DNA from 3 places in the Pseudoalteromonas sp. XMcav1-K genome. Region 2 is predicted to be linked to each of the others. Evidence: predicted binding sites of a transcription regulator. Region 2 holds the regulator's gene; each other region holds the start of a gene.
The links. Region 2 encodes LexA, which represses DNA repair genes until DNA is damaged. Its sites were predicted from a motif close to TACTGTATNNNNATACAGTA; they were not measured.
Positions count from the first base shown of each region.

Region 1: a site for LexA is predicted at 1,340-1,359, ahead of recN (DNA repair protein RecN). Genes of this name have one in related genera too.
Region 3: a site for LexA is predicted at 2,068-2,087, ahead of ruvC (crossover junction endodeoxyribonuclease RuvC). Genes of this name have one in related genera too.

Region 1 is NZ_JBIPJE010000028.1:22,391-25,678, reverse strand. It holds gene nadK (NAD(+) kinase) at 1-467, shown strand, start outside; gene ACHSBP_RS03630 (hypothetical protein) at 678-1,196, shown strand; gene recN (DNA repair protein RecN) at 1,360-3,024, shown strand; gene ACHSBP_RS03620 (FAD-dependent oxidoreductase) at 3,122-3,288, opposite strand, start outside.
Region 2 is NZ_JBIPJE010000046.1:120,090-123,377, reverse strand. It holds gene ctaD (cytochrome c oxidase subunit I) at 1-279, opposite strand, end outside; gene coxB (cytochrome c oxidase subunit II) at 279-1,409, opposite strand; gene lexA (transcriptional repressor LexA) at 1,748-2,365, opposite strand; gene plsB (glycerol-3-phosphate 1-O-acyltransferase PlsB) at 2,594-3,288, shown strand, end outside.
Region 3 is NZ_JBIPJE010000035.1:46,497-49,784, reverse strand. It holds gene ACHSBP_RS06385 (methyl-accepting chemotaxis protein) at 1-528, opposite strand, end outside; gene ACHSBP_RS06380 (DUF418 domain-containing protein) at 938-2,029, shown strand; gene ruvC (crossover junction endodeoxyribonuclease RuvC) at 2,135-2,659, shown strand; gene ruvA (Holliday junction branch migration protein RuvA) at 2,656-3,273, shown strand; gene ruvB (Holliday junction branch migration DNA helicase RuvB) at 3,275-3,288, shown strand, end outside.

The DNA of each region.
Region 1 (3,288 bases), on a different contig from region 2:
TAAAAAGCTCAAATACGGCGGTTAACGAAGCCGTGCTGCATGCCAATAAAGTTGCACACATGATTGAGTTTGAAGCCTTTATTGATAGAGAGTTTGTATTTTCGCAAAAATCTGACGGCCTTATTGTGTCAACGCCAACAGGTTCTACTGCCTATAGTCTTTCTGGCGGCGGCCCCATTTTAAACCCAAAACTCAACGCCATTTCATTGGTGCCTATGTTTCCGCACACACTAACAAGCCGCCCACTCGTGGTGGATGCAAATAGTGAAGTAAAACTGGTATTGAGTCCTGCGAATGATGTGGACTTACAAGTGAGTTGTGATAGCCATGTTGTGTTAGCGGTATTGCCAGGTGATGAAATTGTAATCAAACGAAGTGAACAACAGTTGCGCATGGTGCATCCAAGCAAATATTCGTATTACAATGTACTGCGCCAAAAGTTAAACTGGGGCAGTCGTTTATATTAATCAACCTGAAATCAACATAACAAATTAAGTTCTAGCGGACACTAAGGCATTACATCGTTAAATGTGAGTACACTAGCCCTATTTTATCGCACAAATTTGTTTTGTATTTGGAAAATCGATAAAACTAGAACGAACAAAAACATTATTGCTAAGTGTGTTACGCAATTTAATTAGTCAGATTCAGAGTAATCAATTGAAAGGAAAGAAAAAGTGGGGTTTGTAGTATTTTTAACCACCGTTTTATTAATTGTACTGTTAACGACATTTTTAGTCATAGATAACAATCGAAAAAAAGCATTAGCACTTGAAAAACAACAACAAAGCGAACGTATCGAGGTTGTTAGCTCTCGTTACAGCAAAATAGTGCAAAGCTATGGCAAATCACGCATTGTAAAACCAAAAGACATTAGTGGGTTATCGCAAATCAACAACAATTATTTTGTAATGCAACGTAAAAGTGATGAAACCATTACCCACTATGAACAAGTCATCGGTAACCTAACTGACTTACTCGAAAATGAGCTGCTAAAGTTTGAATCGGCAGACGATAAACTAACGTTAAGCAAACAAATTTACGCCTTTGTTGAACAATTACCGACATCTGGCCACCAATTCAACAGTGATTTTTATTGGCATCAATTGCCTTCATTAAGCCAACAAGTGATAACGCCAACACCTGCATCTACCGATGAACACGTTGAGCCGGAACTTCACGAAGAAAACATTTAATTTGATCTGCGCTAAAGGCTAAATACAAGCCATTAGCGCAACCCTTTTCAATAATTCTGCCTACTCCTTTTTTCTACCGAAATAAAATATCTTCATTTTTAACTTGCCTATTTTTTATTTACTGTATAAATTACCAGTTAATGTACTGTATGGATAATCAGTTATGTTAGCATCATTACAAGTAACAAATTTTGCAATTGTTGAACACCTTGATATTGAATGGCATCAAGGTATGACAACTATCACAGGTGAAACTGGCGCAGGTAAATCCATCGCAATAGACGCCCTATCGCTATGTTTAGGCGAACGTGCCGAAGCCAGCATGGTGCGCGAAGGCGCCGATAAAGCCCAAGTTTCAGCGGTGTTTGATATTCAGAACTTACCTGCTGCACAACACTTTATTAGTGAGCATGAACTAGGTGATAGTAGCGAATGCATAATTCGCCGTGTAGTATCGGCAAACGGCCGCAGTAAAGCCTATATAAACGGCGTAATGGTGCCTGCAGGCCAGTTGAAGTCTCTCGGCAGCCTGCTTATTTCAATTCACGGCCAACACGCGCACCAACAGCTCAATAAAGCTGGTTATCAGTTGTCGGTAGTCGATAGCTTTGCGGGACACGTTGATCTTGTGAACGACGTTAAAACAGCATACAACGCACTGCAATCACTTGAAAAAGAAAAGGCGACGCTAACCCAGTCACTACAACAAGCAGCAGCCGAAAAGCAATTGCTCGAGTATCAAGTGGCTGAGTTAGATGAGTTTTCACTTGAGCACGGTGAGTTTGAAGAAATTGAACAGCAACATAAGCTGCTAAGTAACGCAAATTCGTTGCTTGAAGGTACACAAAAAGAGCTGCAAATTATTTATCAACAAGATAATTATAATGCGTACTCTATGGTGCAATCGAGCGCAAACCAAATTGCTGAGTTAGCAAGTTTAGATAAAAAATTGGCTCCAATCGCCGACTTGTTATTTGAAGCAGGTATCAGTTTAGAAGAAGCTGCGCGCGAACTTAGCCATTATCAAGACAGCATTGAGATGGACCCTGCGCAGTTATCAGAACTCGATGACCGTATCGCACGCGCACTTGATTTGGCTAGAAAACACGATATTTCACCTGAAGCAATCCCAGATTTACACGCTGAGCTAAAGCAAAGTCTTGTCAACATTGAGCAAAGTGACGAACGTCTCGCCGCACTAGAAAGCGAAATCGCCGAAGCTAAAACACATTATATAACTGTCGCAACGCGCCTTTCGCAAAGCCGAAAAGTCGCAGCAGATGAACTATCAAAGCAAGTTACTGAGTCACTAGTAATGTTATCAATGGAAAACGCAAAGTTTGCCATTGTGGTTGAGCAACAAGAGATAACCAGTAGCAAAGGCCTAGACAGCATAGATTTTCAAGTAGCTGCTAACACAGGTCAACGTTTACAACCGCTTGTGAAAGTAGCCTCGGGTGGTGAGCTATCACGTATTAGTCTTGCCATTGAAGTTATCATTGCAGATAAAATGACTACACCAACCTTAATTTTTGATGAAGTCGATGTGGGTATTTCTGGCCCAACTGCATCAGCAGTTGGCAAATTATTGCGCCAATTAGGCAATAGTACACAGGTAATTTGTGTAACCCACTTACCGCAAGTAGCATCAAGTGGTCATAATCAGTTTTTTGTCAGTAAAAGCGATGATGGCACCCACACGCATACCCATATGTCGGTACTCGATAACTCGGGACGAATTGATGAAATTGCACGCTTATTAGGTGGCACGAATATTAGTGAAATTACCCGTACTAATGCCTCAGAATTACTGTCGCAATATCATTAAGCAAAAAAACATAAATACAAAAAAGGTGGGCATTTGCCCACCTTTTTTAATGTTATAAGCTGCCTTAAATGTTTAACCACATTCAGGCTACACAGCACTAAACTTCGAGATAGTCCATAATGCCTTCTGCTGCGTTGCGACCCTCATAAATAGCGGTAACCACTAAATCAGAACCCCTTACTGCATCGCCACCAGCAAAGATTTTAGGATTAGATGTTTGATGCGTATATGCGCCTTGCTCCGGTGCCACAATGCGACCCCATT
Region 2 (3,288 bases):
GTTTGCCAAGCCAGTAAACGCAGGCATAACTGCACCGAAAACCATGATTAGGCCATGAACTGTAGTCATTTGGTTAAAAAAGTGTGGCTCTACAAATTGTAAGCCCGGCTGAAATAATTCGGCACGAATAACCAGTGCCATTGCGCCACCCGTTAAAAACATTAACAGAGCGAATAGCAGATATAGCGTACCGATATCTTTATGGTTAGTCGTAAATAGCCAACGTTTTAAACCCGTTGGCGCATGATGGTGGTGATGAGATTCAGCTAGTGTTGTCATTATTGTGCTTCTCCCACAGATTCTTGAATATCACTTGGTTGCACTGAATCGCCAGTGTTGTTACCCCAAGCATTTCGCTCATAGGTCACTACTGCCGCTAATTCTTTTAGTGACAACATTTTGCTATAGCCTTGCATTGCTGTTGCTGGCTTGCCATGAACCACAATATCGATATGTGCTTTAACATCGCCAAGTGCTATTGGGCTATCTTTTAGCGCTGGGAACACACCTGGCAATCCCATCCCAGTAGGTTGGTGACACGCAGCACAATTAGCCATATACACTTGTTCTCCTAGCGTCATTAGCTCATCTTGAGATAGTGTAAGATCAAGTGACGCTTTTTCTGCAGCCGCTGCTTGCGCTTTTTCAAGCTGCGCATTTGCCAACCACTGTTCAAATTCAGCAGGCTCTTTAACTTCAACAACCACTGGCATAAAGCCATGGTCTTTTCCGCATAACTCAGCACACTGACCGCGATAAATACCGGTCTCATTGACCTTAGTCCACGCTTCGTTAATAAAGCCAGGGTTCGCATCTTTTTTAACCGCGAACTCAGGTACCCACCAAGAGTGAATTACATCGTCCGAAGTCATTAAAAAGCGTACTTTTTTTCCTTTTGGAATAATAAGGGGTTTATCAACATCTAATAGGTAGGTTTCTGTTTTTTGATCTTGATTGGTGATTTGTTCACGTGGAGTCGAAAGAACAGAATAGAACGACACATCGTGGTCAAGATATTCATAATGCCACTTCCATTGTGACCCTGTGACTTTAATCGTTAGGTCAGCTTTAGTGGTGTCTTCCATGGCAATCAAGGTTTTGGTTGCAGGCACTGCCATACCAATCAAAATTACAAATGGAATTGCGGTCCACAGTATTTCAATTTTGGTACTTTCATGAAATTGAGCAGGCACTGCTCCTTTTGATTTACGGTGATGAATTATTGCCCAAAACATAATGGCAAATACTACTAATCCAATAACGCAACAGATATAAAAAATTGTCATATGGAGCTCGTAGACATCACGGCTGATGTCTGTCACCCCAACAGGTAAGTTATATTGACTCGTCCCAACTGCTAAAAAAGGAAAGCTCAATAGTAACCATAAGGATAGTTTCACTAGCCTCATGCTCGCTCCTTAGCTAATTATTATTATGTTGTTAGGAAATGGTCAGTGAAAGTTTTAGCGATTAAATCGCACGACGCACTACAGCATCACTCCATTTTCTTTATTATACTTGTTTTCTAAAAGCCGCACTTTGCTTAAAAAGAAAACAAGGTTACTACTAAGGTCTAGTAAACGATTAAATTTTACGCAAGTCAAATTTAAGATAAATTTTTTATAAATCTATAAGTTAGCGATTTTTGAAGATGTAAAAATAGAAGGGGTTATAGTAAGAAATAGGGTGTTTTAAAGCAGGGTGAGGCTAGCAAAATTACTCACTAGCCAAGGTCAACAAAAGTGTATTACATCCAGTCAGCATTTCTAATAACGCCAACCGCAAGGCCTTCGATATTAAAATGATCATGCTCTAAATCGACTTTAATTGTGTCAAAATCGTCATTTTCTGCATGTAATAGTACTTGTTTGCCTGCTTTTTCAAAACGCTTTACCGTTACATCTTCATCAACACGGGCTACAACCACTTGACCATTATTCGCCACTGGCGTGCGATGAACAGCAAGTAAGTCACCATCCATAATGCCGATATCCTTCATACTCTCACCACGTACACGCAGTAGGAAATCTGCACATGGGTTAAATAGGTTTGGATCCACTTGATAATGGCTTTCAATGTGCTCATTAGCCAAAATAGGTGAACCTGCGGCAACTTGACCAATTAATGGTAAACCAAGTTGCTCGGGTTCATCTTCTTCCACTAAACGAATACCACGGCTAGCGCCTGGCACCATTTCAATTACGCCTTTCTTGGCTAATGCTTTTAAATGCTCTTCTGCAGCGTTTGCACTTTTAAAACCGAGTGTCGATGCGATTTCTGCGCGCGTTGGCGGCATGCCAGTATCTTTAATAAATACTTTAACAAGTTCTAAGATTTGTGCCTGACGTTTTGTTAATGGTCTCATTCACTGGTTTTCCATACAGTACAGATAACTGTGAGTATATACAGTTATTCTTATTTCGCAACTTTTAATTATTTGATAATTAGCACTATGCTTAGTTACAGACGATAATTGCTGCAAATCAAAAATCATCGCAGTAAATTGCTTTATTTTTCCTCTGGCACGACCAGTTATTTAATCTTTTAGAGTTAACTGGTATGCTAGCGCCCCTTTTGTTTTTAGGTTGGTGTTATGAAGTTGGTTGGCTCTATGATTCAGTGGTTTGCAAACGGTATGAACAAGCTTTTAGTACGTTCGAAAATAGTGCCTGAACACCCTTTAGACAACCTCGCAATAGATAAGAACAAGCCGACCGTTTACATCACATTGTTAAATTCTTTTTCTGATTCAGCCGCGTTGCGCAGCACCTGTAAAAAACTCGGCTTACCAGACCCTCAGGTCACTCAGCAAATTGGTGATAAACAAGTTCCAAGGTACATTCCAATTCATCATCGCTCGCCACTGTTTGGTAAAGCCAAAAAAGACAGCCCAGCGCTCGAAATTAGCGAAGAAATATTTGCAGCATTAAAACAATCTGACGTTACCGATTTACAAGTTATTCCGGTCACCATTTTATGGGGACGCAATCCAGGTAAAGAAAAGCCAGGCCTTGGCACTATTTTATCCAGTTCTCTTACACCAAGTTGGTTACGTAAAGTATTTGTCGTGTTACTATCTGGCCGCGACAACTTAATTCGTTTTAGTCGTCCATTAGAACTATCGCAGCTTACCAGTAAGCAACAAAGTGATGATTTACCGCATAAACTCATTCGTGTTGCCCGCGTCCACTTTAAACGTCAGAAGCTCGCTGCGCTTGGCCCTAAACTGCCATCTCGCGATCAGCTGTATCAAGGTCTTTTAGCATCAAGCACTGTCAAAGCCGCAAT
Region 3 (3,288 bases), on a different contig from region 2:
GGCCGCAATATCTAACGATGATTGAAAGTCATTTTCAAGTAGTACGAGCCGTACCATAGAGCTTATTGCATTGGTGTCGCCCGTTGTTAGCACCGCTTCTTTTAATTGGGTTTCGGCTAAATTGAATGCCTGTCGCAATCCTTGATCTTTTGATAAGCCAATGCGCTTGTCGAGTGCCACTAAGGTAAGAAACTGAGTTTCGTATTGTTCGATTAAATCATGAGTATCGCTAAGTTGTAGCTTTAACGATGGAATGGTATCGAGTGCGTTGTGTAATGCATGGATATTTTGCTTAATTAACACAATGCGCTGATTAAACTTATCAACATACTTTTCGTTTTTACGCAGTAAAAAGTCTTTTTCATGACGTCGCAACATCAACATGTTGTTACTCAACTCTTTACTTAGCGCTAGTTCGCTTCCGAGTTCTGCCATTTGATTTGTTGAATACCAAATAAGACTCGCCATTACTGCCATCGCTAAAATAATTAGCGCCGATAGTGACAAAAATGATCGTTTGATAGACATGAACACTCCTTATTCATCAGTAGAATTGCTCGTAATTTAGTACGATATTTAACTATCAATAATGCTAGGATCAGTTTTTAATTCTTGCCACAAAAATGTCATATTAGCGGCTTTTTATCTTGCTCTAATAATTGAACCGAGCGAATAAATCACCTTTATCAAAGCTAATAGATTTCAAATGGCGAATAAGTTTGTTAACCCGCGTTCAGGTAACATAGGGTGTTGCCATTGCTCCATTGGAAATATGAGAAGTTCGCACATCACTACGTATTATTGTTTTAATACGAATTGCTATGAGTGTGTGATTGTTATCCTTTAATCTCGCCGTTTATCATTTAAAACTTTACCAACAGTTACTTGACGCTCACTATGGCTGCGTTTTTAGTTTTCTCGAATGTAGGTTGTATGTATGCCACGTATTAAAACGCTTGATGTGCTGAGAGGTTTTGCTGTGTTGGGTATTCTGTTTATGAATATTTACTATCATAGCGTTTTTGAATTAGGTTACGTGCCGTTTCAAGTTACACCGCTTAGCGATAATGTGATTGAGGTGATAAATGCCTTTTTTATAGATGGTCGTTTTAGAGCCTTATTTTGTTTATTGTTCGGTGTAGGCTTAGCTATTTTGTATGATAAGCATGGTCAAGACGATGCCTTTACGTTGTTAAAGTCGCGTTTAAATTGGCTTCTTATTTTTGGCTTTATCCATAGCGTGTTTATTTTTTCTGGCGATATTTTGGTTAACTACGCACTAGCAGGGTTGATTGTGTATCGCGAAATAGGCAGTAGCCAAGAAGTGCTCTTAAAAAAAGCGAAAACTTATTTTGCTATAGGCTTTTCATTAATATTGCTGTTTGCGTTGATCCCAAACGAACCCATCTACCGTGATAGCGATGAATACTTCGAAATTATTAACACTTGGCAATCAGGTTATGGTGAGCAATTAATTCAGCAAATTGTGTTTACCATTATTATGTTTGTATTTAGCTGGGTGTGTTTTATTTGGATTACTGCAGGCATAGTCCTGTTTGGTGTTTACTTATATCGCGCCGATTTTTTCAATACGGGTTTATCAACAAAGCAATTGCTTGCATCTTTATTGGTGGTGATAACCATATCGAGCATCGATGCGCTATTGCGTGTTAATTACGTTCACTTGGTTGAACTCACTATGTCCATTGCCACATTTTCAGGACTAGTATGTGCGTTAATGTATTGCCATGTTTTTATTAAGCTAAATGAAAAGCTTACCGTATTAAACAGTATTTTTGCGCCTGCGGGACGTATGGCATTTACGCTTTATATTTTGCAATCAATCGTATTTGCGCTCTTCTTTCGCTACTTTTCACCTGAATTTGTGCATAGCGCAACGCGTTTAGACTATATCTACTTGTGTTTAATATTCTCAGTTTTTCAGCTGGTATTTGCGTTTTTCTATTTAAAACTTTTCAAGTCAGGTCCAATAGAGTGGCTTTGGCGCAAAGCATATAGCGCAAAATAAGTTAAATTTTGTGCAACTGCGCGCAGTTTAAAAACTATCACTGGTAATCCATACAGTTATTGGTCATTATTAGTTATCACAAGAAAACATCGCAAAAGGTGTGCATTGGCAATAATACTTGGCATCGACCCTGGCTCTCGCTTTACGGGCTATGGTTTAATTAAACAGCAAGGTATGAAGTTTGAATACTTAGGTAGCGGCTGTATTAAAATGGGCGAAAAGCCAATGGCCGAGCGCCTTAAAATAATTTTTCAAGGTGTGACACAGCTAATTGAACAATATCAACCAGATAGCTTTGCGATAGAACAAGTATTTATGGCGCGAAATCCCGATTCCGCTTTAAAACTTGGCCAAGCCCGTGGCGCTGCCATGGTAGCGGCTTCGCTTCAGTCACTTGAGGTGTTTGAATATTCTGCAAGGCAAGTTAAGCAGGCCGTAGTTGGCACCGGTGGTGCTGATAAATCGCAAGTACAACATATGGTAAAGAGTTTTTTAAAACTGCCAGGCACACCACAAGCAGATGCCGCCGATGCGTTGGCAATCGCCATTTGTCATGGCCATTCACAACAACATTTAATCAAGCTTTCAGGGCAAGCGAGTAAAACAGTAAGAGGACGATTAAGACGATGATAGGGCGATTACGCGGAACATTAGTAGAAAAACAGCCACCGGAAATCTTAATTGAAGTGAGTGGTGTTGGCTATGAAGTGAATATGCCAATGACCTGTTTTTACAACTTGCCGAAAGAAGGTGAAGAAGCGGTTGTTTACACCCATTTTGTGGTGAGAGAAGATGCACAATTATTGTTTGGTTTTAACAATAAAACGGAACGCGCACTATTTCGTGAATTATTAAAAGCCAATGGTGTAGGACCTAAGTTAGGTTTGGCAATTTTATCAGGTATGTCTGCCGAGCAATTTGTTGCCTGTGTGCATAATGAAGATGCAACTAGTCTTGTTAAATTGCCTGGTGTAGGTAAAAAGACAGCTGAGCGTTTAGTGCTTGAAATGAAAGACAGGCTGAAAGATTGGGGTATGGATCTCTTTACTCCTTATACCGATGGTGCAATATTGGAAATGCAGGAAGATCCAACCGTTAAAGGGTGTGCACAAGATGATGCAATAGCAGCGTTAATGGCACTCGGTTATAAAGCAAATCAAGCAGAAAAAGCCGTTAAAGCAATTAAAGGCAGTGGCTTATCAAGCGAAGCGCTAATTAAAGAAGCGTTAAAGGCAATGATGTAAGATGATTGAAGCAGA